Paraflavitalea devenefica: one gene and its partners. Each later gene encodes a partner of the first gene's protein in a complex. Links are inferred from orthologs where the notes say so. Each region holds a gene or a part of one and is shown in the gene's direction. Other genes may lie near its edges. The genes, in order: pfkA, rny and pnp.

What was found.
Region 2: pfkA (region 1) and rny share a complex: the UniProt entries of both Bacillus subtilis proteins name them as parts of the possible RNA degradosome complex. The link is inferred for Paraflavitalea devenefica from one-to-one orthologs.
Region 3: pfkA (region 1) and pnp share a complex: the UniProt entries of both Bacillus subtilis proteins name them as parts of the possible RNA degradosome complex. The link is inferred for Paraflavitalea devenefica from one-to-one orthologs.

What each region holds. Positions count from the first base shown.
Region 1 is NZ_JAARML010000002.1:1,788,526-1,800,070, reverse strand. Bases 4,998-7,993 are described here. They hold pfkA (6-phosphofructokinase), read left to right. Parts: upstream 4,998-6,001; coding sequence 6,002-6,985; downstream 6,986-7,993. Other genes in these bases: pyk (pyruvate kinase), read left to right, coding at 7,045-7,993; HB364_RS16575 (prolyl oligopeptidase family serine peptidase), read right to left, coding at 4,998-5,827. Outside these bases: HB364_RS16600 (arginine deiminase family protein), read left to right, coding at 1-423; citrulline utilization hydrolase CtlX, read left to right, coding at 535-1,455; HB364_RS16590 (hypothetical protein), read left to right, coding at 1,502-1,870; HB364_RS16585 (M15 family metallopeptidase), read right to left, coding at 1,878-2,654; HB364_RS16580 (SDR family oxidoreductase), read right to left, coding at 2,660-3,559; more of HB364_RS16575, read right to left, coding at 3,668-4,997; more of pyk, read left to right, coding at 7,994-8,538; HB364_RS16560 (helix-turn-helix domain-containing protein), read left to right, coding at 8,669-9,517; HB364_RS16555 (DUF6624 domain-containing protein), read left to right, coding at 9,586-10,257; HB364_RS16550 (copper homeostasis protein CutC), read right to left, coding at 10,290-11,033; HB364_RS16545 (N(4)-(beta-N-acetylglucosaminyl)-L-asparaginase), read right to left, coding at 11,043-11,545. UniProt on the Bacillus subtilis protein: Catalyzes the phosphorylation of D-fructose 6-phosphate to fructose 1,6-bisphosphate by ATP, the first committing step of glycolysis.
Region 2 is NZ_JAARML010000001.1:385,666-392,642, forward strand. Bases 1-2,855 are described here. They hold rny (ribonuclease Y), read left to right. Parts: upstream 1-572; coding sequence 573-2,138; downstream 2,139-2,855. Other genes in these bases: HB364_RS01450 (TlpA disulfide reductase family protein), read right to left, coding at 1-335; rplS (50S ribosomal protein L19), read left to right, coding at 2,211-2,579; HB364_RS01465 (Sec-independent protein translocase subunit TatA/TatB), read left to right, coding at 2,789-2,855. In the rest of the region: more of HB364_RS01465, read left to right, coding at 2,856-3,019; Asp-tRNA(Asn)/Glu-tRNA(Gln) amidotransferase subunit GatA, read left to right, coding at 3,081-4,532; HB364_RS01475 (lytic transglycosylase domain-containing protein), read left to right, coding at 4,683-5,783; HB364_RS01480 (anthranilate synthase component I family protein), read right to left, coding at 6,058-6,977. UniProt on the Bacillus subtilis protein: Endoribonuclease that initiates mRNA decay. Initiates the decay of all SAM-dependent riboswitches, such as yitJ riboswitch. Involved in processing of the gapA operon mRNA, it cleaves between cggR and gapA.
Region 3 is NZ_JAARML010000005.1:457,516-469,010, forward strand. The notes cover bases 4,448-7,393. They hold pnp (polyribonucleotide nucleotidyltransferase), read left to right. Parts: upstream 4,448-4,810; coding sequence 4,811-6,976; downstream 6,977-7,393. Other genes in these bases: rpsO (30S ribosomal protein S15), read left to right, coding at 4,448-4,640; prmA (50S ribosomal protein L11 methyltransferase), read left to right, coding at 7,053-7,393. Outside these bases: HB364_RS26600 (GNAT family N-acetyltransferase), read left to right, coding at 1-320; HB364_RS26605 (cell division ATP-binding protein FtsE), read left to right, coding at 394-1,083; HB364_RS26610 (glycosyltransferase family 2 protein), read left to right, coding at 1,080-1,976; HB364_RS26615 (glycosyltransferase), read right to left, coding at 1,973-3,109; HB364_RS26620 (glycosyltransferase), read right to left, coding at 3,132-4,217; more of rpsO, read left to right, coding at 4,368-4,447; more of prmA, read left to right, coding at 7,394-7,871; glycerol-3-phosphate 1-O-acyltransferase PlsY, read left to right, coding at 7,951-8,616; HB364_RS26645 (M48 family metallopeptidase), read left to right, coding at 8,815-9,627; HB364_RS26650 (hypothetical protein), read left to right, coding at 9,797-10,249; HB364_RS26655 (class IV adenylate cyclase), read left to right, coding at 10,334-10,861; dnaG (DNA primase), read right to left, coding at 10,851-11,495. UniProt on the Bacillus subtilis protein: Involved in mRNA degradation. Catalyzes the phosphorolysis of single-stranded polyribonucleotides processively in the 3'- to 5'-direction. Necessary for competence development in Bacillus subtilis.

The sequences.
Region 1 (11,545 bases):
AAGATCATCCAGTTCCGTAAAAAAACGATCGAGGAGCCAGCATACTTTGACAACCTCGAAGAACTGCTCACAGACATCAGCCGAAATGACCTGGGTTGTGAAGGCAAAATAAGATTCATTTATTCCGGCAACAATAAATTCCCCTACGATACCAGGGAACAGTGGACGGATAGCTGCAACCTGCTGGCCCTGAAAGAAGGGGTGGTACTGGGCTATGACCGCAATGATAAAACCGTGGAGGCTTTCCGCGAAGCAGGATTTACCATTGTACCCGTGAAGGAATTGCTGGAACAATTTGAGCAGGGCACTGTTGCCCCCGGCGATCTCAAAAATACAGTGATCCTCATGCCATCAGCAGAACTGTCCCGCGCCCGGGGTGGCTTCCATTGTATGAGCATGCCGCTTGTAAGAGAAGAGATGTAGAGAAGAATACAGAAGCCAGCATTCAGCATTCAGAATCCTTAGCACAGCCAGGAAGCTATTGAAAAGCCTTTTAGAATAAAAGAATCCGAAATACTAAAGCCGAAATAATTCATGTCTATTACACCTCATATACTCATGATACGCCCGGTCAACTTTGGCTACAACGCCGAGACCGCGGTCAACAACGCCTTCCAGGTAGCCGGGCAGGATACCCAGGCGCAACAAAAGGCTCAACAGGAGTTTGATGGCTTCGTGCAAATGCTGCACAACAACGGGGTGGATGTCATTGTAATAGATGATACCCCCGAGCCACATACGCCCGACTCCATCTTTCCCAACAACTGGGTCTCCTTTCATGCTGATGGAACCGTTTGCCTCTACCCCATGTTTGCCCACAACCGGCGGCAGGAACGCAAGCCGCATGTATTGGAAAAGCTGCGGGAACGTTTCATCATTGAACGCACATACGACCTCACCCAACATGAAAATGAGCAGCGCTTCCTCGAAGGCACCGGCAGCATGGTATTGGACAGGGACCTGAAGATCGCTTATGCCTGCCTCAGCCCGCGTACTGATAAGACCGTATTGGAAGAATGGTGCCGGGCGCTGGACTATCAGCCGGTTGTATTTGATGCCGTGGATGGCGCCGGCCGGCCGGTATACCATACCAACGTCATCATGTGTGTGGCTGATCGTTACATTGTAATTTGTATGGACTCCTTACCGGATGCAGCAGCACGTGAAGGGGTACACAATACAATCGATCAGTCGGGTAAAGAGCTGATAGACATCACCATGGAGCAGATGAACCGCTTTGCCGGCAACATGCTGCAGGTGGCCAGCATACAGGGTGAAACTTTACTGGTAATGAGTACCCAGGCCTATGAGTCGCTCACCCCGGAACAGGTAAACAGGCTGCGCAGCTACAACAGGATCATCCACGCCCCCCTGTACACGATAGAGACCAATGGCGGCGGCAGCGCCCGCTGTATGATGGCAGAGGTATTTTTGGAAAGGCGGATTGCGGAGTAGCTGCAACGAAAGGAACAGTCATCTTGTCATGTACAAAACCCCCAACATGAAATACCTTATCATATTGATTTTATTTTGTGTCTTTTCCTCCCTGTCATGCAAGAAAGACGCCCGTCCTGCGGTAATAGTTACCATTGCTGAAAAATCTGGTTTTGGCGCCAATCTCTATGCCGCCATTGTTGAAAATCCAGACCCCGCCATCCATAAATTCCTTTGCACGCTTGGGGCAAGTGATCCAAAGCCTATTTATAATTGTACCAATGCAGTGTACATCAATAATCTGCCAGCAGCCCTGGCTGTACCGGGCAAGAAAATAACGTTCTCTAACTATAAAGATAATGGCCAGCCACTCCTGTTCTCTTCCATCAATCATGCCCATGAACTGGCGGTAACGAACCCCACGGAAGCCCCATAGGTACAGTCTAATCCACCAGCAACTCAGGACGGTATTCAAAATGCATCGTATCGTAATGATACCATTTACCGCCCCAGATAAAGCCATGCTTTTCAAAAATGGCTACTATTTCAAAGGGTATCCTGTTAATATAATGAGGTATCTTTTTCTGTTCATCCGTAGTCTTATTATCCCACTGCCAGTAATTGGAATAGCTGGTATTAATATCCATCGTAATCCCAAAGCTATGGGTGCTTAACCGGTTGGTGCCTTTGATCACCCGCCAGGTAAAAGTACCGGCAACCTGTTGCACATACGGCAGCAAATGGGCAGGCAGTTGCTCCAGCTCATCAGAAATAGCCTGCAGCCGCTTATCCACCCCATTGATCCGCGATACCTTCAATGACTGCCTCGCTGTTTTGGGCAACCAGGTAATCGTAGTCAGGTTTTGCTGCACAGCAGCAGGCGTCGCCCCATACATCGTCTTAAAAAATGAATCATTCCTGACCCTGCCGGGATCATCCAGTTCTGCGGGATTAGCTGTTTTGCCTTTTACGTACAGCGCCTTCAGTTGGTCTTCTATATCGGGATGTGCATATAATTCTGTGAGGGTTTTACTTTCCCCGTCATCAAACAATAACCTTGTCCCGTTCTTAAAAACTACATAATTATCTTTAATACCTGCAATACAATCAGGATACGCCTTCACCAGCCTCCGCGCATACGCCTGCACCTGCGCCGTATCCTGCCCCATAACAGCAGAGCCTATCAGTATAAGAAAAAATATATAGCTACAGACTTTCATATTGTTCATGCCTTTTCAAACATCTTCCTCAACCCCTCCGCAAAAGAAAGCGGCTCATACCCCAGTTCTTTCCTGGCCTTTTCAATCACAAAACCTGTTTTGGGCGGACGCCTGCCAGGCTGTGTGAAAGTAGCAGCATCCACTTTTTCTATCCTGCTTTTATCCAGGCCAAACAGGTCGGCCGTTTGGATAGCTATATCATAAGGCGTCAACAGGTCTTTCCCGGAAATATGATAAATGCCGGTAGCCTTTTTTTCAATGATCAGCGCAATGCCTTTTGCCAGGTCTTCCACATACGTAGGCGTGCGCCATTGATCGGCCACTACCTTGATCGCTTTACCTTGCTCCAGGCTGCCCTTTACCCAGGTGATAATATTGTTGCGGGTGCCCTGCAGGGTATTGCCATACACCAGGCAGGTGCGCACAATAGCCCAGGGGATCGTACTGGTTTCGGTGATCGCCTCCGCCTGCATCTTGGTAAATCCATAATAACTTACCGGCTTCAGCTCATCTTCTTCCCTGTAATTCCCCTGCTCGCCATCAAACACAAAGTCAGTGGATACATAAATAAAATGTTGGCTATACACTTCTGCATCTACCAGCACCTGGGAAGTGCCGATCACATTCGTACGTTCACATTGCTCGGAATGGAGTTCGCATTCGTCTACCTGTGTCATCGCAGCAGCATGCACCACGACGGCCGGCTGTACAGCGCTCATCACCCGCTGTACATCCACTGCATCTGTAATATCAAGCGGATGGTATATATAACGATCTCCCCATTCATCCATCCGGATGCGGGCATCTCCCTTGCCGGTAGCGATCACCGTGTATCCCTGCTGTAGTAATAAACGCGTTAAGTGTTGTCCTAACAGACCATTCGCACCAGTGATTAATATCTTCATGAAGCAAATATAGAGAAAGGCAAGTGGTGAATGGCAAGTGGCGAGTGGGCTTTTGATTCGCCACGTTTGTTTTCCACTGGCCACTCGCCACTTACCACTAGCCCTTTATTAAAATCCTTTCTTCTTATCGTTATCTCCCGTATAATTATTCTTAAACTTAGGCACATATCCCATATTCTGGAACATAAAACAATAAATATCCGCAGTACTTTCAATATTCTTGGCCGTATTGCTGGCGCCATGACCCGAATTCGTTTCAATGCGGATCATCACCGGGTTGGCCCCTTTGTGTTTTTCCTGCAGGGTAGCCGCATACTTAAAGGAATGGGCAGGCACCACGCGGTCATCATGATCGGCCGTAGTGATCAGGGTGGCCGGATAATGAACGCCTGCTTTCAGGTTATGCAACGGAGAATAAGCATACAGGTTCTTAAAATCGGCAGCGCTGTCACTGCTGCCATACTCAGCAATCCAGTTCCAGCCAATCGTAAACTTATGGAAGCGCAGCATGTCCATCACCCCTACCTGGGGAATAGCCACCTTAAACAGGTCAGGGCGCTGGTTCATCACAGCGCCTACCAGCAGCCCGCCATTGGAACCACCACGGATAGCGAGGCGTTTATTGGAGGTATACTTATGGGCAATCAGGTATTCACCGGCTGCAATAAAATCATCAAATACATTCTGCTTCTTAAAACGCATACCGGCCTGGTGCCAGGCTTCCCCGTATTCAGCACCGCCTCGCAGGTTGGCCAGTGCATACACACCACCCTGCTCCAGCCAGGGTATCAGGCTGGAGCTGAAGCCGGGCAGGGAACTGATATTAAAACCACCATACGCATACAGCATCGTGGGATTCGTGCCATCCAGCTTCAATCCTTTCTTATGCACAATGAACATAGGTATCCTGGTGCCATCCTTGCTGGGATAAAACACCTGTTTCGTTTCATAATCGTTGGGATTAAAAGAAACCTCCGGCTGACGGAATACCGTGCTCACGCCAGTAGCAATATCATACTTGTAGATCGTAGGCGGGAAAGTAAAAGAGCTGAACGTATAAAAGAAGAATTGGTCATCATGATTACCGCCAAATCCGTTGGCAGTGCCCAGGCCCGGCAGTTTGATCTCCTTCAGCAACTTACCGGTAAAATCATACTCATAGGTCCGTGTAGTAACATCCTTCAGGTAACTTACATACAGGCGGTCGGCAGCCGTACCCGTCCCTTGTATGGGTTCTGGTTTTTCCGGCACAATCGTCGCCCAGTTTTCACGCGCCGGGTTGGCAGGGTCAAATAAAACGATCTTATTATTCTCAGCACCGTCATTGGTGAACAACAGCATCTTATCGCCTGTATTATCCACCACGCTATAGCGGAACTTGCCTACAGCCGCTACGATGGGTTTAAAGGTATTATTGCCGCCTTTACTGTCGCGGTAATACAGGGCATTACCCTGGAAACCCTTGCCACGGTCACTGATCGTAAGATAAGCAAAGCGCTCATCTTCACTCACCGACAGGGTATGAAAACGCTGGGGATTGCCTTTGTCTTCATACACCAGTTCGTCCTGGTCCTGGGAAGTGCCCACCGTATGGTACCATACCTGGTGGTTTTCATTTTTCGAAGAAAGCTCTTTCCCTTTTTCAGGGGCGGGATAACGGCTGTAATAGAAGCCATTGCCCTGCCAGGAAGCGCCGGACACCTTTACCCACAGGATAGAATCTGCCAGGTCCTTGCCGGTCTGCATGTCCCGTACATAATACGTGCGCCAGTCAGAGCCACCCCTCGAAATACCCCATATAGCATACCGCCCATCTTTGGAAAGCGTGAAATTGGTAAGCTGGGTGGTGCCATCCGGCGACAGCTTGTTGGGGTCCATCACCAGTTCGGGCGCGCCATCCAGCCCCTTCTGGCGATACAACAGGGATTGGTTCTGTAAACCATTATTCTTATAAAAATAATAATAGTCGCCTTTACGGTTCGGTGCGGTGTATTTGGGATAATTGGCCACCTCTTCAATCCGTTTTTTCATTTGTCCGCGGTAAGGGATCTTATTCAGGTAATCAAAAGTCACCTTATTCTGCGCTTCTACCCAGGCCTTGGTCCCGGCGCTGTTATCATCTTCCAGCCAGCGGTAAGGATCCTCTACTTTTGTACCCTGATAATCATCTGTATGCATCACTTTTTGGGTAATGGGGTACGAATGCTGCGCATAAGTCGCAGCACCCACTGAAAAAGTCATCGCAACTATAATATAGTATTTAATCATAACAGGTGGGTTTGAACCGACAAGATTACTGATTTTCGGTCATCGCGCCCTGCCGCTCGTGTATCAAACTAAAACCTTATTTTTGGGCCGCATTTTAAAAAAGAGAGGCTGATAATCAATAATTCTTGCATTATTTTGGAGATTTTCTTAAAAAATAACTAACAGAACTAATTCATGGCAAAAAAGGTGACTAAAATCGGTGTTCTGACCTCTGGAGGCGATGCTCCGGGAATGAATGCCGCAGTGCGTGCCGTTGTAAGAACGGGTATTTATTATGGACTGGAAGTATTTGGTATTATGCGTGGTTATACCGGCATGGTGGAAAATGACATCATTCCTATGCATTCCCGTAGTGTGGCCAACATCATTCAACGTGGGGGCACCATTCTCAAAACAGCCCGCTGCAAAGAATTTCTTCAAAAAGAAGGCCGTCAGAAAGCCTATAACAACCTGAAAGCCCTGGGCATCGATGGCCTGGTGATCATTGGCGGCGACGGCTCCTTCCGTGGCGCGGATGTGTTCAGCCGTGAATTCGACATTCCCTGTATCGGCATTCCCGGTACCATTGATAAAGATATTGCCGGCACCGATTTCACCATTGGTTTTGATACGGCCGTTAATACAGCCGTGGAATCCATTGACAAGATCCGTGATACAGCCGATGCCCACGACCGCCTCTTCATCATTGAGGTGATGGGCCGCGACGCCGGTTACATAGCCCTGCACAGTGGTATTGCTACCGGGGCCGAGCACATCCTGATACCGGAGCGCAAAACAGATATGGAAGAGCTTATCCATTCCCTTCAGGAAAAAGAGCGTCGCAAGAAACTGGTAAACATGGTAGTAGTAGCGGAAGGAGACGAATTTGGCGGTGGCGAGCATGTATCAGCCCTCATCAAAGAACGCCTGCCCAACATCGATACCCGTTTGTGCATTTTGGGGCATATCCAGCGCGGTGGCGCCCCTACCTGCCTGGACAGGCTCATTGCCAGCCGCATGGGATACTCTGCCGTGGAATGCCTGCTGGAAGGCCGCCACAACGTAATGGTGGGTATCCTCAACAACCGTATGCAGTACACCCTGCTGGAAAAAGCAGTCAAGTCCAAACAAAAGATCAGTGACGAATGGATGAAGATCGTAAAGATCTTAGCCAGTTAAAGAGTCAATGCTATTGCTTTTGAAAATATGAATTTGTAAATCACGTAATCCCAACAAACATGGCAAGAGATCTGTCGAAGTATTTGCATAATGAAATGGATAAGGAAGCGGGCATTCAGCACATCACGCACCGCACCAAAATTGTAGCGACCGTAGGACCCGCCTGTGATACTTATGATAAATTACTGGAACTGGTAAAAGCCGGGGTGAACATCTTCCGTCTCAACTTCTCCCATGGCACGCATGAAAATAAAGCACAGATCATTTCCTATATCAAGGAAATGAACACCAAAGAGCCTTACAACATTGCCATCCTGGCCGACCTGCAAGGCCCCAAATTACGCGTAGGCGACATTGAAAATGGCGCCCTGCCCATCGAACCCGGAGACATCCTCACCTTTACCTCCAAAGAAAAAGTAGTAGGCAACAAAGAAAGGATCTACGTTTCTTACCCCAACCTGCACGAAGATGTGGAAGTGGGCAACAAAATATTGATTGATGACGGCAAGCTGGAAGTAGTAGTCACAGAGATCACCAAAGCCGGTGATGTAAAAGTAAGAGTGACCTATGGCGGCACCCTGCTCCCCAAGAAAGGTGTGAACCTGCCCGATACCAACATATCCCTGCCGGCCATGACCGAGAAAGACATTGCCGACCTGGAATTCATCATCGGCCAGGAAGTAGAATGGGTGGCCCTCTCCTTTGTACGCAAAGCAGAAGACATCGTAGACCTGAAGAGAAGACTGGCCGAAAAGAAAAGCAAGAGCAAGGTAATTGCCAAAATAGAAATGCCTTCTGCCCTGGTAGACTTGCGCAACATCATCCTGGAATCAGATGGTGTGATGGTAGCGCGTGGCGACCTCGGCGTAGAGCTGCCGGTAGAAAAAGTACCAATGGCACAGCGCGACATCATCCGCAAATGTATTCACCGCGCCAAGCCGGTGATCGTGGCCACCCAGATGATGGAAAGTATGATAGACCGCGTAAAGCCCAACCGCAGTGAGATCACCGATGTGGCCAATGCCGTACTGGAAGGCGCTGACGCCGTGATGTTGAGTGGTGAAACCGCTACCGGCAAACACCCCGCCCTCGTAGTGGAAACCATGCGCAAGATCATCCTCGAAGTGGAAAAAACGGAATACCGTTATAACCGGGAAGAAGACCTGAAGCCGCAACCGCACTCCCCTTCTTTCCTCAGCGATGCTGTTTGTTACAATGCCTGTAAGCTGGCCAATGATACTTCTGCCGATGCATTGATCGGTATGACGCAAAGCGGTTACACAGCTTTCACGCTCAGCAGCTACCGCCCCAAATCATTACTGTACGTATTTACCAAGGAAAAGACATTGGTAAACCAGCTCAGCTTAAGCTGGGGCGTACGCGCCTTCTTCTATGATGAAGAAGAAAGCCTGGATGATATCATCTTTGACCAGATCAACATCCTCAAAGAGCGGGGCTTCATCAAACCAGGTAGTGTGGTGGTAAACACAGGCAGCGTACCAGTACACCTGCACCTGCCCACCAATACCTTAAAGATCACCAAGGTGGAGTAATTCTTCCCTGAACATTGAGTATTAAACACTATAGGATGTCCGCCAGAAGCGGACATCTTTTTTTATGCCCAACCGCAATACGTTATCGGTTTATTAACGTTTGGTACTGTACATTTGGGAACAGTACGCTATGGACATCGCTACTTTTTATCCGCAACATCCAACGCTTCAACAGCACATTGAGTATTACTATTTCCTGAGAGCCGGGTCGCCGGATTTTCAAACCACCTATTATGCTTTTCCCAACATTGCGGTTCCGGTCAGTCTGCACAGGTCGGCCCTATATGAGATCAATGAACAGCACACCAGGGTACAGGCCGTTAAGCACGGAACACCGGCGGCTTTAATACAAAGAAGCTTCCAGACGCCCTTACTGGTCAAATTACAAGGCCCCATTGACAAGATCACTATTTGCTTTAAACCAGCCGGCATTAGCTACTTTCTTACCCAGCCTTTTTGTGAAATAGCGCCGGCCGATTCTCAGGCATTCACCGGTTGGACACAACTACCCGCTTACCATCGTCTGCTCAACAGCTTTTTTGCCACAGACGATAACCAGGAAAGAGTATCCCTGCTGGAAGATTTCCTGGCAGCCATTTATACATCCACGCCCGAACATACATTGACAGAACAGGCCGTTAACTGGTTAATGGATTTTACAGAGGACCTGTCTATTGAAGAGATCGCCAACAGGCTAAACCTCTCTACCCGTTCGCTCAACCGGTTATTCCAAAAACACCTAAGTATTTCGCCGGTGGCCTGGAAGAAAATTGCCCGTTTCAGGCATTCCCTTAAAAACAAACTCTTCAATGCACAGTTTAAAAAGCTCACAGAAATAGGTTATGCCAGTAATTTCTATGACCAGGCCTACTTCATCAAAGTATACAACAAGCTCACCGGCTCCAATCCCACTGCGTTCTTTAATTCAGTGGAAAAATTAGCCGATGACAACCTCATCTTCCGATTTGTTAAAGAATAGTGTTTGTCCGAAAAGTACAATTTTAACGCCCCCTCCTGCTTTTACTTCGTATACCAAATCAGCATAACATGAAGTATTACAGCATGATCGTGGCATTGTTATTATGGGTTCATGGCAAGCCGGTGATGGCGCAAACGAGTCCTTCTTTTAACCAGCTTTTAGCCGATTCTCTCAACAAAATGAAAGAGGTTGACCAGATCGCGATGAAGCCACCTGTTGGCAAATACAAAGAAATGACACCCGAAGCATGGCAACAATTTAGAGACAGCGTAGTAGGCACCCACCAACAAATACTGGAAAACATATTCAGCCGCTATGGTTATCCTGGTTATAACCTCGTAGGAAAAGAAGGGGAACACAGCTTCTGGCTCATGGTGCAGCATTGTGACAAATGGGTGGCTTTTCAGGAAAAGATACTGACAGCCATGAAACCGGAGGTAAAAAAAGGCAATGCTCATCCTGGGAACTACGCGTACCTGACAGACAGAGTGCTGATCAATACCGGCCGCAAGCAGGTGTATGGTACACAGGTCACATACAATGTAGACAGTTGTCAGGCGCTGCCCAAGCCTTTGCAGGACAGTTTAACGGTTAATGCCCGTAGAAAAGAAATGGGAATGGAGCCCATTGAAGAGTACCTGAATGTGGCGGGAACTTTCCATTTTGAAATGAACAAAGACATGTACGAGAAGAAGGGCATTACAAAACCTAAGCTGTACCCTATCAACAATAACCAGTAACAGTACCACTGATAACTAGTACAGCAGGCGGCTCATTCACTGGCCGCCTTTACCTTTTGTGCATTGGCCAGCAGTTGACGCAGCTCTTCTTCATTGGCAATAACTACATCCCCGCTGTCCAAGATGGCCGGGTTTTGATACGTAACAAGATCGGGGACGGTGATCCTGGCAGAGGTATGGTATTCTGTAGCGCCTGTTTCTTTGATGAGCTTTTCAATATTGGAAGCACGGATACCGGCGCCCGGCATGATAATGATACGTCCATTGGCCTGCTGTACCAGCCTGGCCAGCATTTCGGTGGCATCGGGCGCAGCACTTCGCTGTCCGCTGGTCAATACACGCTCACAACCACAGCCAATGATTTCTTCCAAAGCCTTGAAAGGATCAGGTGTGCGGTCAAATACCCGGTGACAGGTAACGCCCATTGGGTAAGCCCATTCTACCATGCGCTTCATCCGTTCTGTATCTATTTCACCATTCTGCAACTGCGCACCGGTAGAAATACCATCGCAGCCCAACTCTTTACACAGCAGAATATCTTTTTTCATAATGGCAAACTCATCCTCATCATACCAGCTATTGCCAGTACGCGGACGAATAATAGGATACAGCTCAATATTGATCCTTTCCCGGGTACGTTGAATAGCGCCATGCGAAGGTGTAGTGCCACCTTCCACCGGGTTATCGCACAATTCTACCCTCGCCGCCCCTACCTTCTCCGCAATGATACAGGACTGAATATTAAAAGCACATACTTCAAGAATGATCTCAGGCATAAATAAATTTTAATAAATACTCTTCGCCTTATAAATAGTCTCTTCCTTCCCGCTCTTCACCGAATAAGTAAACCCAGGTTGCAATGCATAAGCACCATACTCTCCTTTCTTATTGAGCGCCAGGAAACCCACCTGTATCTTTTTGGCTTTCTCCGGACTGCGGCTGATAATACGTTCCACCGCTTTCTTACACGCAGTTTCAGGTTTATATCCCTGCCGCATCAGTTCTACTACCAGGTGTGAACCTACAATACGGATCACCTCTTCACCCACACCGGTAGAAGTAGCAGCGCCGATCTCATTGTCTACATACAGCCCGGCCCCGATAATAGGAGAATCACCTACCCGGCCATGCATCTTATAAGCCATGCCGCTGGTAGTACAGGCGCCGCTCAGGTGTCCGTTGGTATCCATGGCCACCATACCAATCGTATCATGGTTATTGATGCCGCCGGGCATAGGATCATTTTCTTTCTTATACAGCTTATTCTCAATATTCATTACCGGCTCAT
Region 2 (6,977 bases), on another replicon or contig:
GCACTGTTCACCGCAATCTGGCCGGTTTGCAGGAAAACCGTGGCATAATCCCTTTGCATGGGCCTTCTTTTGGACGATTCAGACTCCGCGGGGTACTTTGCCCGGAGGCTACCCATAGTAGGGTTTGTCAACTGGCCCGAAAAACTGTACTGCCCGTCCTTTACCTGTACACTATCGGTTTTACGTTCCCCATTAACCGCATAAGTCAGGTAAACCCATTCTATAGGTTCTCCTGCTTTGGTCACATTGCCGGTAAGGGTAAACTGCTGGGGCGCCTGGGCCTGGGAGGATACGGCTACCAACAGCCCGGCTCCCATAACTAATACATATTTCATGCGTAAGTGATTTTGAGTGGTGAACCCTACAATATTAAAGAATAAATGGCTGCGCAGAACAGCCACCCATCATTTATACCTACCCGCCCGTAACAGAAATTATGCAAATAGGTTGAGGGTTCGAGAATGCTTGTTTAATTTCCGTATTTTCGCACATTAACGTCTCACGTATGGACAATGAACTATACATAGAGAGGATGCATAATATGGTAGAACAATCTAAACATTTAAAACACAATGGATCCGAACGCATTAACCTATATAATTGGAGGAGTGGCGCTGGTGGCGGGCATCATAGCAGGAAAATTCATCTTCGCTAAAAACACCCAACGCCAGGTAGAAGAGGCCGATCAGCAGGCCAAAAAGCTCCTGGCCGACGCCCAGACCCAGGCAGAGACCATTAAACAACAAAAACTATTAGAAAGTAAAGAACGGCACCTGCAGCTAAAAGCAGAACACGAAAAAGAGGTATCAGAGCGCAACCGTAAACTGAATGAAGCCGAAAACAGGGCCAGGCAGAAAGAACAGAGCATCAACCAGAAGGTAGACCAACTGGAAAGGCAGATAAAGGAAAATGAGGCCATCAAGGACAACCTCAACCGCCAGATAGAAGTGGTCAACCTCAAGCGTACCGAACTAGAAAAACACCAGGAAGAACACATCCGCCGCCTCGAAAAAATTGCCGGCCTCACTGCCGATGAAGCTAAAAAGCAACTGGTGGAAAGCCTGAAACAGGAAGCCGTCACCCAGGCATTGGCCATGCAGCAGGAGATCATTGACGACGCCAAGCAAAAGGCCAATAAAGAAGCCCGCAAGATCATCATCCAGTCTATACAACGTACTGCTGCTGAACAAGCTATAGAAAATTCCATCACGGTATTCAATCTCGAAAGCGATGAGATCAAAGGACAGATCATCGGTCGTGAAGGCCGTAACATCCGCGCCATTGAAGCAGCTACCGGGGTCGACCTGATCGTAGACGATACGCCGGAAGCCATCATACTTTCTTCTTTCGATCCCCTGCGCCGCGAGATCGCCCGTTTAAGCCTCCAGCGCCTGGTGACCGACGGACGTATCCACCCTGCCCGTATTGAGGAGATCGTGGAAAAGACCCGCCGCCAGATCGAAGAGCAGGTCATGGAGATCGGCGAACGCACCGTTATTGAACTGGGTATCCACGGCCTGCATAAAGAGTTGGTACGCATCGTTGGTAAAATGCGTTTCCGCTCCTCTTATGGACAGAACCTGCTGATGCACAGCCGGGAAGTAGCTAACCTCTGCGGTATCATGGCTGCCGAGCTGGGCCTCAACCCCAAGCTGGCCAAACGTGCCGGCCTCCTGCACGATATTGGTAAAGTGCCCGATGAAGAATCTGAGCTCAGCCACGCCCTGCTGGGCGCCAAGCTGGCCGAAAAATATGGAGAAAACCCTGCTGTAGTAAATGCCATCGGCGCCCACCACGATGAAATGGAAATGCAATATGTCATTTCCCCCATCGTACAGGCCTGTGACGCCATCAGCGGCGCCCGCCCCGGTGCACGCCGTGAGATCATGCAGCAATACCTCCAGCGTATCAAGGACCTGGAAAACCTGGCCATGGCCTACACAGGCGTGGAAAAAGCCTATGCCATCCAGGCCGGCCGTGAATTACGCGTTATAGTAGAAGCAGAAAAAGTAACCGACGCAGATTCCGATAAACTGTCCTTTGAAATAGCCCAGAAGATCCAAACGGAAATGACCTTCCCGGGCCAGATAAAAGTGACCGTAATCCGGGAAAAAAGATCGGTAAATGTGGCCCGATAGAAATTAATCTGGCAAAGATGGATGGAATTAGAAATTTTCAGCTACCTTTGCCCTCCTTAAAATTTGAATGTCATGAACGCAGCAGTTCAATTCGTACACGAGCAGTTGACCGGTAAAAAAGAGTTCCCCAGCTTTAAAGCAGGCGATAACATTACCGTTAATTATAAAATTATTGAAGGTGGTAAAGAGCGTATCCAGGGCTTCCGCGGCGATGTGATCAAGCGTCAGGGTACTGGTGGTACAGCTACTTTCACTGTACGCAAAATATCTGATGGTGTGGGTGTTGAAAGGACCTTCCCTGTTTTCTCTCCCAATATCGAGTCTATCGAACTGAACAAAACTGGTCGTGTACGCCGCGCCAAACTGTTCTTCCAACGTAACCGTAGCGGTAAAAGCGCACGGATCAAGGAAAAACGTATGGCTGTTGCTACGCAGGCTTAGGAATCAGCTCGTTACAAATTATAAAAGCGGAAATCAACCTGATTTCCGCTTTTTTTATGCATTACCGGAACCCGGGATCCGGCACTTTGTTAATCGTAAGTAAAATACCGTATTTAGCTAGCATTCGCAGGTAATTTGTGATGCCGTTTATACGTTTTACTTATGAAAAGCTGTAATTTCGTATTTCATTTTTAAAATCTAAGAGTACCATGCTTGTAGCTACTAATTTCCTGATGCTCTCAATGCCAGGTGGTATGGAGTGGGTGTTGATTATTTTGGCAGTACTGATCCTTTTTGGTGGTCGTAAGATCCCTGAATTCATGAGAGGTATCGGTAAAGGTATCCGTGAGTTCAATGATGCCAAGAGCAATGTGAAGAAAGAAATTGAAGAAGGTATGAGCGAAAAGGATAAGAAAGCTCCCTCTTCCCCTGCGCAATAAATAGCTTCCTTCATTACGTGGATTCCAAACCGATTTGTTCTCTCAAAGCCGGCACCAGGATTTGTTTACATACGAGTCAATAACCCAATACCATGCTGATTTGCTGAATGGCGCTACCACCTGCGTAGCTGCTGTGCAGCATTTTTTGCATAACATAGAGAACAATCGTCACCTCAACGCCTACCTGCATGTATTTGATCAGGAGGCCTTGCAACGGGCAGCTACCCTAGATGCACAACGCGCAGCGGGCAAACCGCTGGGTAAGCTGCATGGTGTGGTAATAGCTATTAAGGATGTGATCTGTTATAAAGACCATCCCGTATCTGCCGCTTCAAAGATCCTGCAAAACTTCACCTCGCTATACAATGCCACAGCCGTTGAGCGGCTGCTGGCCGAAGAGGCCATCATCATCGGCAATACCAACTGTGATGAATTTGCCATGGGCTCTACCAACGAGAACTCGGCCCACGGTAAAGTGCTCAATGCCCAGGATGAGACCCGGGTACCCGGTGGCTCTTCCGGCGGCTCGGCCGTGGCTGTCCAGGCAGCCCTTTGTATGGTAAGCCTGGGAAGCGATACAGGCGGCTCTGTACGCCAGCCAGCCGACTTTTGCGGCATCGTAGGGCTGAAGCCCACCTATGGCCGCATCTCCCGCTATGGCCTCATTGCTTACGCCTCCTCCTTCGACCAGATCGGCATCTTTGCCAATAATGTACCCGACGTGGCCCTTACCCTCGAAGTAATGGCCGGCCCTGATGCATTTGACAGCACCGTATCTCCCGTGGAAGTACCCGCTTATTCAACTGCAACCAATTCATTACCAGCCTCTTTAAAGATCACCTACTTCAAAGAGGCACTGGAAAGCCCGGCCCTGGACAATGAAATAAGGGACAATATCCTGGCACTGATTGATAAGCTCCGGGCCGATGGTCATACCGTGGAACCAGTGGATTTTGAGTACCTGGACTACATCGTACCTACCTATTATGTACTCACCACCGCCGAAGCCTCTTCCAACCTTTCCCGCTTCGACGGGGTCAAATATGGCTACCGGACCGGAAATGTGGATAAAAACCTGGCCTTAACAGATTTTTATAAGTCCAGCCGATCTGACGGATTTGGCTGGGAAGTCAAACGTCGTATAATGCTCGGCACTTTCGTTTTGAGTGCGGGTTATTACGATGCCTATTTTACGAAGGCCCAGCAGGTAAGACAACTATTGGTAGAAAAGACCAATTTGGTATTCAATAACTTCGACGCGATCATTTTACCCACCGCCCCCTCCACCGCTTTTAAGCTCGGCGAGAAAATGGACGACCCCATCGCTATGTACTTAGCTGACATTTTTACAGTTTTTTCCAACCTAACCGGCATTCCCGGCATCTCAATCCCGCTTTTTTGGCACAGTAATGGCATGCCTTATGGGCTGCAGATTATGACAAACCGATTTCGCGAATTATATTTGCTCCAGCTATCCCAACAGTGGATGCGGCAGTATAGGTTCGCCGGTTAAAATGAAAGGCCCTAATAATCGACTCCCGGCGTTTTAATCTTTACAGCACTATTTCTTCCAATCCTATCAAAGACGATCCCGTTCCTATTTAAAACATCATCCGTTTAATCCATACCTGAGAGTCGGCATTGTTGTGCTAAAAAAACGATGATGAAAAGAAAGCTAGTTTTCGCCAGCATTTTTAGTCTGGTGTGGTTACTAATGGCATTTGATACAGGAGGTAAAAAGAAACCCTCTACCCAAAAGCCGGCAGCCAAATCAACACAGGCCCGAAAAGCAAAGGCCACTATTGTACTTAATGACACCATCCAGTCACCAGCGAAGTCTGATTCCCTGGCTGATCCGGGTTTCAACCAGTTATTTGAGACCAACTCAAATAATGTAAGGCTGAATCCCCGCGCTATCAGCTTTGTTCAGGACTATATGGAAAAGAACACGGAAGACCTGCTGGAAATGAAGGATTGGGGTCGTCCATACTTTAATATGATGGATAACATCCTCGTTAAGTATGGTTTACCTACTGAGCTGAAATACCTCGCGGTTATTGAATCCAGGCTCAAACGTTCGGCTGTTTCCTGGGCAGGAGCAGTAGGACCCTGGCAATTAATGCCCGCCACTGCCCGTATCCTGGGTTTAAAAGTAAGCCGCAGCCGGGATGAGCGTACTGATTATTATAAGAGTACCCATGCTGCCGCCAAATACCTGAAAGATCTGTATACAGAATTTGGCGACTGGTTGCTGGTAATTGCTGCCTATAATGGCGGTCCCGGCAACGTGTACAGCGCTATCCGTAAAAGCGGTAGCCGTAACTTCTGGAACCTGCAGTATTACCTGCCGGCAGAATCACGGACACACGTTAAAAAGTTTATCGGCACACACTATATATTTGAAGGTCAGGGTAGTGTAACTACCTTAACCAAGGCCGAAGCTACTGAGCAAATGGGCGTAACAGCCACTTATTTGCTCAGAAGGAACCTGAGCACCCAGGAGCTCACGGACGCCAAAAGCGTAACGGTTTCCGGTAAATACCATTCATCTGTCATCGCCCGTCACATCGCGATGGACCAGGTTTCCTTTAACAGGTACAATCCGGACTTTGACAAAAAAATGGCCAGTGCAGATAATGCCTATGAGCTGAAACTGCCTGCCGATAAAATGGAACTTTTCCAGGCCAACAAGTACGTTATCCTGAATGAATCAGTTCAGTTACTCCTGAGTGGCGCTACTGTGGCAGCGAAAGAAGTCAAATAAAGCAAGATCAATACTGCATTCGTTTTATAGTAAAGTGATGGTGTAAATGCCATCACTTTTTTCTTTTTCAGGATAACCAGGCGTGACATTGCCTGAGTATGGCAGTGGAATGGCACCGGAATGGGTGGGGGAATGCCCTGAGGTAGCACTAAGATAGCACGGGGATAGCTCTAAGATAGCACTATGCATTAGGCCATTCTTAGGCCATTCTTAGGCCATTCCCAGGCAACCCTTAGGCAATCCCCAGGCAATTCCTCTACCTATCGCACTACTGCTACCCTTGTCCCCCCAGCACCTGCTTAATCGCCGCCGCCTTCAGCAGGCATTCTTCATACTCCCCTTCGGGGTCGCTGTAAAAAGTAATCCCTGATCCGGCCTGAAAGGAAAGATAGCCTGTAGACTCATTGTATAGAATACTGCGGATCACCACATTAAAGTCAAAATCACCTTCAGGAGTGATATACCCTACTGAACCGGAAAACACGCCCCGCTTCGTTTTCTCATACCTTTCAATCAACTCCATCACCTTACGTTTGGGAGCTCCGGTCATAGATCCCATAGGGAAAGTATGCCTGATAGCATCCAGGAAATGCACATCACTTCTTAACCGGCCGCTCACCGTAGAGATCATTTGATGCACCTGCGGAAAACTGTAAATACCAAAAAGCTCATCTACCTGCACACTCCCTTCTTCACAAACCTTCGAAAGGTCATTGCGTACCAGGTCTACCACCATTACATTCTCCGACCGGTCTTTGGCGCTGTGGTATAATTGTTCCCTGTTCTGTTGGTCGGCCTGCTGGTTGGTAAGATCCCTTTGCCAGGTTCCTTTAATAGGTTGTGAGAACAGTCGCCTTCCCTCCTTTTTAAGGTAACGTTCCGGGCTGGCGCATACCAGGTAGCGGTCTTCTACCTTATAAAAAGCGGCGAAGGGGTTGGGCGAAGCCTTGCCCAGCGAGTGGTAAACAGCCAACGGGTCAATCGCCGCATCATGGGCATAAAACTCCTGGCAATAATTGATCTCATAGCAATCACCCCGTAAAATATGTTGCTGTAACTGACGGATGGTATCAAGATAGGCCGGCCTGCTAAGCCGGTGATGAATGGCAGGTGCCGGCCGGCCGGTTTTTACGGCTGGTGGCTCTGCAGTGATAATTTGCTGATAGATATATTCATGATCAGCGAAAGCACCGA
Region 3 (11,495 bases), on another replicon or contig:
AACTAAAACAGGAAAACATTCCCATTGGCATGTGCGGATTAATCAAACGGGACCTGTTGGAACATGTAGACATTGGCTTCGCTTACCTGTCTGCCCATAATGGCCAGGGATATGCGTATGAAGCAGCTACCGCTACGCTTGAATATGCCAAAGACAAGGTTGGATTAAAACATATCCTGGCCATCACCAACCAGGACAACTTCCGTTCCATACGGTTATTGGAAAAGCTCGGACTGAAATTTGAAAGGTTGATCACCTTACCCGGAGAACAAAAGCCCATTCTCTTAATGGGAGCCAGCCTGCTATCCGGCAACAGCTAAAGGCCAAAAGCTAACTGCTAAGAGCTTTCTATGCTATAATTACTTATTTTTGTTTGCACTTTAACCGGTAATTATGCAGGATACAATCATAGAACTGAAGCACGTCAATATATACCAGGGCACCAATCTCGTATTACAGGATGTAAACCTCCGGGTACAAAAAGGCGAATTCGTATACCTCGTAGGCAAAACAGGTACCGGGAAATCAAGTCTGCTCAAAACACTCTATGGCGATCTTCCCCTGAAAGAAGGCGATTGTACCGTAGTAGGTTTCAACCTGCGGGAAATGGACTGGAAAAAAGTACCCTTCCTGCGCCGTAACCTGGGTGTAGTATTCCAGGACTTCCAGCTACTGACGGACCGTAACGTGAATGACAACCTCAAATTCGTATTGCGGGCTACCGGCTGGAAAGATGAAAAGCTCATGGATGAAAAGATCATTGATGTGCTGGATAAAGTAGGATTAAAGTCCAAAGGCTTTAAAATGCCTTTTGAATTAAGTGGTGGCGAACAGCAACGGGTAGATGTGGCCAGGGCATTACTCAACTCACCCAAACTCATCCTGGCCGATGAGCCTACCGGTAACCTCGACCCGGAAACTTCCGATGAAATCATGCAGCTCCTGTTCCATATTTCCCGTGATTATGGTACTGCCATTGTAATGGCCACGCACGATTACATCGTTATCAACAAATTTCCGGCGCGTATGGTGCGTACGGAACGGGGCAGGGTCATAGACAATGCAAGCATTGACATGGTATGATCTCCATATTAATTCCGGTATTCAACCAGGATATCAATAAATTGGTGGCCCGGCTAAGCGCCGGGCTTTCCCATTTACAGCAGGGAGGTGAGATCATCGTTATGGACGACGGTTCTGATCCCGCCTTCCGGGACATCAATAAACCCATCGCACAACAGCCCTTTGTACGCTACCTGCCACAGGCACAAAACCAGGGACGCATACGCATCCGGCAAATGCTGGCCGAAGCTGCTGCCGGCGAATGGTTGCTCTTTCTCGATGGTGATAGTGAAGTCGTCTCAGATAACTTTTTACACAACTATATACAGGCCATACAACCTGGCGCCGCTGTAGTAGTAGGGGGCAGGACTTATACCGCTACGCCACCGGAAGATGACGCTCTCAGGTTACATTGGAAATATGGCTCCCGCAGGGAAGGCAGGCTGCCAGGCAAAAAGCACCAGCCCGCTTTTATGTCCAACAACTTTCTCATACAGGCCCGTTACTTCCAACAACTATCGTTTCATACCGGCTGGAATGGGTATGGCCATGAAGATACCTGGATGGGACTACAATTGGAAGAAGCTGGTATACCGGTGCGTTACATTGATAATCCTGTTATACATGGGGGACTTGAAAAAAACAGCGCATTCATTGCAAAGTCAGCAACTGCGCTCCTAAATCTTCACCAGCTCAGTGGGATGGTTCCTGCAGCATTGCTGGCCAGGCATGTAAAAATATTCCGGGTATATAAAAAACTGGAAGTTTGGCGCTGTCGCTGGATAGTATTAGCTGCTTATGCGTTATTGAAAAACTACATCCACCGTAACCTTCATTCCTCCAATCCTTCCCTCACACTCTTCGACCTTTACAGGCTGCAATACTTCATTCGCCTTGTTAATTCAGCACATTAATGCCTCGCTTCCTCTCCCTGCCACAACAACCGCATCAACTGCTTCGTAAGCTGGCCATGGTTCAGGAAGGGCGCCAGGATCTCCTTGCGCAGCAACAATTCATGCTCATCAAAAGGCTGATGATACAACTGGATAATAATTGACTGGAATGCTTCTACCGTAGTAGCTACATGGCAGGCGGTATCTAACCCGGAGTTATTGATCATCGTGGGGTTCACCACGCAATGCCTGCCCGAAAACAAAGCATTCAGCAACTTTACCGACCTGCTTTTACGGCAAAAGGAGGGCAGTACATTAATCTGTGCTTTCCTGACCAGGTCATGCATCTCCTGGGCAGATGGGTTGGCGATCAGGCAGGCATGGCCATGTAAATTCACTTCCCGCTCAAGCCGGGGTGAGGGCTGCTTACCTGCTATAATAAAGGGGACTTCAATCTTATTGAAAATATTTGTCAGCAACCAAATGGCAGCTTCCTCGTTTTCTGCTACCGACAGGTTACCATGATACAAACAAAAACACCCGATGCCTGTTTCCGATTCCACTTCCGTGAAGGGCAGGAGGGGAGGCACACACACCACATTCCTCGCATGCAGCTTCTGCCGGTATACCGCTACATCCTGTTCAGACAAAGCCAGGAATATCGCTTTATCGGCTATATCCTTTTCATAGCTCTTCAGCAACCGGCTTTCATGATGGTAATAGATCTTCTTCAGGGGTTGTAATACGGTAGTCGTTTTGCACAATTGCTCATAATACTCATGCTCCACATTCATCAGCCGTACAAAGATTGGCCGGTTGTCAAAACGCTCATCATTCAGCAGGTAAGTGCAATGAATGCCCTGCAGTAAAATAGGATGATCATCCTGCAGCAACCTTTCCCGCAATTGGTTACAGGAGCGGGAAGCAACAATATAAGGGAGCTTTGGGCTGATACATTTATGCCCGGTGAGCTTTTGATAATACTTCACCTCTGTACAATAAGCCGCCAGTTCAGGCTGATGACCACGGCCATCATCAAAGCAATGAAGATGGATGTGCACACCGGCGCCGTGTAAGGCTTTAATAGTACAAAATACATCTATCACGCCACCATAATCGATGGGAAATGGCACATCCGATGATACAATATGCAAGTGTTTTTCCAAAATGCTATGCTCAGATAATCGTTGAATAAAAAGCAATCAGTTTCTTTTCTTCCTGTTGCCAGTTAAAAATCGTTCTCGCAGTTACACAGTTTTGTTGCAATTCCCTGTACAAAACCACATCATTTAACAATCTGTTAAGTTGCACAGCAATGCTGTCAGGACTCAGGTCGTTAATAAGAACAGCAATTGGATACTGATTGTTTATTTCCCGGTAAACCGGGTAATCCACACCCAATTGGGGAATTCCAGCCTGTATATAGTCAAAAAAACGATTGGCAAGGGAATAATAGTTGCTCTGACCCTTATTTTCAAACAAAGTAATCCCTATCCACGCATTAACGGTATAATTAGTTAATTCGTGTGGCAGGATCAATCCCTTAAAAATAACCCGCTCCTGCAGCCCATGGGCAGCTACCAGGGCTTTCGCCTGCTCCATAAAATTACCATCGCCACAAATGACCAGCCGGGCCGCTACCTGTTGCATCGCCGGGATCAGCGTTTCAAAGCTCCTGCCTTCATTCACCGCTCCCTGGTACAGGATATAGGGCTCCTGTTTCTCCGGTATCGTCAGCGGCTGTAATACCGGCACATTGCGGATCACCCCATAATCCACTCCATACATCTCTTTAAACGCAGTCGCAATGGGTTGATTTACAGTATATCCAGCCTTAAACCGTGGAACGGCAAAGCGCTCCACCCGTTTCCAGAACTGGTAAATGCGGGGCCGGGTAACCACCTCCTTCATCTCGCAGAATAGCTCATGGGCGTCATATACCCGCGGAATGCCTTTCATTACCGAAACCCAGTAACAGGGGAGGATAGTATCCAGGTCAATGGCGCAAATGACGTTTATTTTATTGAATATCAAATAAAAAAACAATCTTATATTATATTCAATATAAAAACCTTTGCCTTTGGCAAAAAAGCAGGACAACCTTTTCTGCCGGAAAGGCTGTTCAAGCAATGGCACAGATCCCCGCCGCTGCCTGCCCACCAGCGTTACCGCATAGCCTGCAGCACTCAGTGAACGGCAGATCCGTATCATCCGCTGATCATAACTGAGGTCATTGGTAACAGTAAATACAAGTTGTTTCATACTGGCAGAAGAGACTAACCGCTTTTTGTCTTTTTTTAGACAATTGAAAAAAAACGGGCAGGCAAGATATTAAAATCACGATTAATTCCATACCTTTGCCGCCAAATTATAGAAGAAGTAAAAATTTGGATGTTCTAAAAAAAAATTGAGATGCCGTATTTAACCAAAGAAAAAGTATCAAACATCTTCACCCAATTTGGCGGAAATGCCACCAATACCGGTTCTATTGAAGGTCAAATTGCTTTGCTGACTGAGCGCATCAATGGGATTTCCCAGCACCTGCAGCAAAATAAGCAAGATTTCTCTACCCACCGTGGATTGATGAGGCTGGTAGGTCAACGTAAGCGCCTGCTGAACTACCTGAGCAAACATAACCTGCAAGGTTATCGCCAATTGATCGAGAAACTCGGAATCAGAAAATAATCAGTATATGTGATAAGATACTATTCCCAACTGTAGACACCGGTTGGGAATACTTGTTTTACCGACATACTGATTAGTAGCTTGTAAATTGTATTTTAAACCTGGTTGCCTTCACAAACCATTCCTTCCCGCCTACCCGTTTGCGATTGCCAACCTTAAATTGAGATTGTATGCTCTCTCAACCTATTAGTGTAACATTTGACATTGGTGGTGGCCGTATGGTAACCATCGAAACCGGTAAACTGGCCCGCCAGGCTCATGGCTCCGTTACCGTTCGCCAGGGAAACAGCATTATGCTTGCTACTGTTGTAGCCAACAAAGAACCCAAAGAAGGGCAAGAGTTTTTCCCCCTGGTAGTAGATTACAACGAAAAATTTGCCTCAGCCGGCCGTATTCCCGGCTCTTTCTTCAAACGTGAGGGAAAATTGAACGATTATGAGGTACTGGTAAGCCGTTTGATCGACCGTTCATTACGTCCCTTATTCCCCGAAGATTATTTCTGCGATGTACAGGTACTGGTGACGCTCGTATCCAGTGATAAAGAAGTAATGCCCGATGCATTAGCTTGTCTGGCTGCTTCTGCCGCACTCGCAGTTTCAGATATTCCGATTAAAGAAGTTATCTCCCAGGTACGTGTAGCACGCGTGGAAGGTAATTTCATCGTTAATCCCAGCCGTACAGAACTGGCCACCGCCAATATGGACTTCCTTATCGCCGCTACCGATAAGAACCTTATGATGGTGGAAGGTGAGTCAGAAGAGTGCAGTGAAGAAGACCTCGTAAAAGCACTGGAGATTGCACATGATGCCATCCGTATCCAGATCAAAGCACAGCAGGAGCTCCGTGACAAAGCGGGTGTAAAAGGAAAACGTGAGTACGTAAAACCTGAGCAGAACGAAGAATTACGCGATAAAGTAAATGCTTTCGCAAAAGATAAGATCTATACCATCTCCAAAAGCGCTTCTGCCAAACATGACCGCAGCGATGCTTTTGATGCGCTGAAAAAAGAGCTGATCGAAAGCCTGGGTGAAGAAGTAGATGACAAAACTAAAAAACAAGCTAAGAAATACTACGAAGACCTCCAGTGGGAAGTAGTGCGTGACATGATCCTGAATGATCGTGTTCGGCTGGATGGCCGCCAGCTTGACCAGGTTCGTGGCCTGGCTATGGAAGTGGATGCCCTCCCTTCTCCCCACGGATCAGCTTTATTTACCCGTGGTGAAACACAATCACTCACTACCGTAACACTCGGTACGCCACTGGATGAGCTGCTGGTAGAAAGCGCTGCCAACTCTGAATATTCAAAATTCATCCTGCACTATAACTTCCCGCCATTCTCTACCGGTGAAGTAAAAATGATGCGCGGCCCCGGCCGTCGTGAAGTAGGCCACGGTAACCTGGCCATGCGTTCACTGAAGCAAATGATGCCGGGCAACGAGTATCCTTACACCGTACGCGTGGTAAGTGATGTACTCGAATCCAATGGTTCTTCTTCTATGGCCACTGTTTGTGCCGGTTCACTCGCCTTAATGGACGCTGGTGTTCCTGTACCCAAACACGTAGGTGGTGTAGCCATGGGATTGATCACCCGCGCTTCCGACAACAAATATGCTATCCTTACCGATATCCTGGGTGATGAAGATCACCTTGGAGATATGGACTTCAAAGTAACCGGTACACGCGAAGGCATCTGCGGTGTGCAAATGGACATCAAAATAGACGGCCTTAGCATGGACACCATGCGCGAAGCATTGGAGCAGGCCCGCAAAGGACGTTTACACATCCTCGAAGCCATGTACGAATGTATGCCGGCTGCCCGTGAAGAAGTGAAGCCGCACGCGCCAAGAATGGAGAAACTCTTCATTGATAAGGAATTCATCGGTGCTGTGATCGGACCACAGGGTAAGATCATCCAGGAAATCCAACGCGAAACAGGTACTACTATCAATATTGAAGAAGTAGGCAACTACGGAGAAGTAAGCGTATTCAGCCCGGCTAAAGAAGGGTTGGATAAAGCAGTGGCCTGGATCAAGGGCATCACCGCTATGCCTGAAGTAGGATCTGTTTACGAAGCTACCGTGAAAGGCATCAAGGAATTTGGCGCCTTCGTGGAATTCCTGCCTGGTAAACAAGGTTTATTACACATCAGCGAGATCTCCCATAAACGTCTCGAAACCATGGAAGGCGTACTCAAAGAAGGGGAGAAAGTAAAAGTGAAACTGATCGGAATAGACCACAAGACCGGTAAATTCAAACTGAGCCGCAAGGTATTAATGCCCAAGCCCGATGGTGCCCCCCGGTCACCCCAGGGCAATAGCGCTGCTCCCCAGCAGTAACCTACAGCATTAATGCTAAAAAATAAACAAGGGTGAGCCACCTTCAACAGTGGCTCACCCTTATAAATTTATATACATGTCCAGCTACACCCATCTCCAATTTCACAACGTCTCCAAAGAGCAACAGGAGATTCTCATCGCGCTCCTGAGCGAACAGGGCTTTGAAGGATTCGAAGAAGGTACACAGCAACTAGCTGCTTTCATTCCCGAAGTGCAATGGAATGAACAGGCAGTGGCAGCGCTGGCAGCAACCTATGGGGTCACTTACACAACAGCAAGCATTGCGCAAAAGAACTGGAATGAAGAATGGGAAAAAAACTTTGAGCCGGTAATCATCGGGAACTTCTGTGCTATCAGGGCGCACTTTCACCAATCCATCACAGGCGTCAAACACGAGATCATCATTACACCCAAAATGAGCTTTGGCACTGGTCATCATGCCACCACCTACATGATGGTCGAATACATGGAACAACTTGATCTCACCGGTAAGTCAGTGCTCGACTTCGGCACCGGTACCGGCATCCTCGCAATATTGGCAGAAAAGTGCGGCGCTACAGAAATAGTAGCCATTGACAACGACGATTGGAGCGTGGAAAATGCCGCTGAGAACATTGATGTCAATCATGCCAGCCACATATTGTTGCAAAAAGCGGACAGTTTAGAAAAATTTGGCCTATTTAATGTCATACTGGCCAACATCAATAAACACGTATTGCTGGCAAATATGGAATCTCTTAAACAACATTTAACACCCGGTGGCGTTATAATAATGAGTGGTTTATTAGCAGGCGACCGTACTGATATTGAAGCGGCTGCCACCAGCAGTGGTTTGAAAATTGTGGATCAGAAAAATCAATATACATGGATTGCCTTGCGATTAACCAGTAAGTAACAGAATAATGTAATGTTATCCATTGTATTAAGCTGTTTTTCCTTTATATTTGAATTTTCCAACTTCAACCAACTATTCAATGAAAGAAGTGCTCGTCATTGTAATAGCATATTTGATCGGCTCTGTTCCAACTGCTGTCTGGGTCAGTAGAGGTTTCTTCGGCATCGATATCCGTGAATACGGAAGTGGAAATGCCGGCGCTACTAATACTTTCCGCGTACTGGGTTCCCGCTGGGGTACTTTTGTAATGATCATAGACATGCTGAAAGGCGTAGCTGCTACCAGCCTTTATCTTTTACTACCTTTTTACGCAGATACTACCAATGAATGGGACCGCACCAACCTTATGGTGGGCCTCGGTCTGGCGGCTGTATTGGGACATATATTTCCCATCTGGGCCGACTTCAGGGGTGGTAAAGGGGTGGCTACCTTATTTGGGATGGTCCTCGCCATTCAGCCCGTAGTGGCCGTTTGCTGCGTAGGTGTATTCCTCCTGGTACTGTACCTGACCCGCTTCGTATCCCTCAGCTCCATCTTTGCCAGCATTGCTTTTGCTGTACTCATACTCTTTATCTTCAATGAAAAAGAACCTTTGTACAGGGCATTTGCCATTGCAGTGGCGCTCCTGGTGATACTCACCCACCAGAAAAACATCACCCGCCTGCTGCGTGGCAGTGAAAGCAAAGTGCCCATCTTAAAGTACCGCGACCGTAAGCGGGAACGCCGGCGCTCCAAAGAAGACTGATCAATACATAACAACGATAGTGAACCTGTATTTCGTAACCATGAAATACAGGTTTTTTTATTGCTGCACATTAATCTGTTTGCCAGATTATTGCGTACGTTATATTTGCTGCAGCTTAGCATCTGGAAACCTGCGTCCCAAACCCTGAATCCCGGAGTTGGTATCATTTTAGTATTAATTTTGATAAAAATTATCCCGATGAAACGACTATTCGTTGTTGCCTCACTATTAGTCCTCCTGACAGGTTGTAGCCGTAATGCCATCACTGGCAGAAGCCAACTTTCCCTTTTTAATGAAGCCGATATCCAAAGTATGGCGGCTACTGAATATACCCAATTCCTTTCCCAGAATAAGGTAATCAGCACTTCAGGCAGCAAAGATGCTGAAATGGTGCGCCGGGTAGGGCAGCGCCTAACGGCCGCGATCAATAACTTTTATGCCAATCAACCCGACATTGCCCAGGAACTGAAGCAATACAAATGGGAATACAACCTGGTAGATTCAAAAGAAGTCAATGCCTGGTGTATGCCCGGCGGTAAAATTGTAGTTTATACAGGTCTCCTGCCCATCACGCAGAATGAAGCAGCCCTGGCAGCGGTAGTAGGCCACGAAATAGCTCACGCCCTGGCAAAACACGGGAATGAACGCATGAGCCAGGCCACTGCCCAGCAATTGGGTGGACAGGCCCTCCAGATAGCCATTGCCAACAAAACGCCTGCAGCCCAGAACCTCTTCATGAGTGCCTATGGTATCGGTTCGCAGGTAGGCGCCCTGCTGCCTTTCTCCCGCAAACAGGAACTGGAAGCCGACCGTTATGGACTTATCTATTCAGCCATGGCCGGTTACAATCCGCAGGAAGCAATCCCATTGTGGGAACGTATGGCAAAGGCTGGCAGTGGTCAGAAGCCACCCGAAATATTGAGCACACACCCTGCAGAAGCTACCCGCATCCAAAAGCTCCAGGAGTTAATGCCGGAAGCCCTTAAGTACTATAAACCAGTCGGTAAATAGTATATAGAATTATTGTAATAATTGTTTTTCTACGACCCGTCAACACACAATTAAAGGTGCTGACGGGTTTTTTAATGTAAAAAGTGCGCATTCGTACTGTATTTGCCTTACCTTTGCAATCCCGTCCAAAACTTAAATCCTAAGTCACTTACTAAAAAACTTCTCAGGCATGTCGCAAAACTTGTTAGATAAGCTTCAGCTTCAGGAAGAGAAAAACGTACTGATTCAGGGACTTCCTTCTTCAATCGAAAAACAGTTTGTAAAATTAGCTTTCGCTAAAAATGTAACGCCTTTGTTGAAATCGCGCAAAATCGACTTTGCACTGGTGTTTGCAGTAAATGAAAGTCAGCTTACAGGCATCATGAAGGATGTACTACCTGCCTTACAGGAAGAAGGTAAATTTTGGATTGCCTATCCAAAGACCACTTCCAAGATCGTTACAGACCTCAATCGCGAATGCAGTTGGAATTGCATCCGGAATGCCGGGTTTGAAGGTGTAGGTGAAGTAGCGCTCGATCACGTATGGACCGCCATGCGTTTCAACAAAGTAGCCGCTGCTCCTGCAAAACCCGCCCGCAGAGCGCCCGTGCCCGGAAAGCGCGTAGCTGCCATGGCCGACTAATCAATCCGCCGTCACACACAAAAAGATACTTCACAGACCCGTTCACTAATGGGTCTGTTCTCTTGTTTCCGTAACTGTCCATATATGTCATTCATCAATATTGAAATAAAAGCCAGGACTGAAAGGGCTGCTGAGATCAGGCAATACCTGCTAAACAGGGGAGCGGAATTCCGTGGCACAGATGAGCAGACAGATACTTACTTCAATGTACCCAACGGGCGCTTGAAATTGCGGCAGGGCAACATCGAGAACAACCTCATCTGGTACCAGCGCACTGACCAGGCAGGTCCCAAACAATCGGACTGCCTGCTTACGGCAGTAACAGATGCAGCCTCCCTCAAGCAATCACTCACCAAGGCACTTGGAGTTAAAGTAACAGTGGTGAAAAAACGGGAGATCTATTTCATCAACAATGTAAAATTCCATCTTGATCAATTAGAAGGACTCGGCAGCTTTGTGGAAGTGGAAGCCAGCAACAAAACAGAAGACCTGCCGGTAGAAAAACTGCAGGAGCAATGCGAATACTACCGCAAAGCGTTCCAGATACGCGAAGAAGACCTCCTGCAATACTCTTACAGTGATATGCTGTTAGCGAAGAACTTCACTTCATAATCACCGTCCCGCCTTGTTTTAATATTTCCCGTTCCATTTGCTTCAGGTGCATATGGGTCTGGATCAGTACAAGCTGTTCCTCGGGTGTATGTGGACGCTCCAGGTCGCGCTGGTTTTCTTCCACCATGCGCCGGATCTTGCGTAGCTTAAGATAATTGACCGTAGAAATAACTTCTTCCCGGTAAAGGTCTTCCCGGCTGGGCAGTTTGCCGTCAAAATGTTCACTCCAGTTAGGGCTCAGCTCATAGGCAAAGTCCATCACCGTTACTACCATCGCACTCAGTTGCTGGTCTTCATGATACAGGAAATTCTTGGGGCCGGGCTCAATACCTTCATCATACCATACTTTATAAGTATCCATCACCCGTACCAGTTCCTTATTATCAATCATGTTCTGGTCAACCGACTCTTCAAAAATAAAATCGGCCACGCGGCGGTTCTCATCCCAGGGCTTCAGACCAAATTCGAGCAGACAGCGCACCATCCCACGCTCACTCATCTCGTCCTTGTTAAACAGCGAGCCGGCCTCATCTTCCGGGATAAAGGGTGGGGGCTGGTCTTCGTAATACTGCCCGTCATCCACCGGCAGCTTACTTTCCTGCTTCATTACCTTATCGCGGATAAACTTATTCAC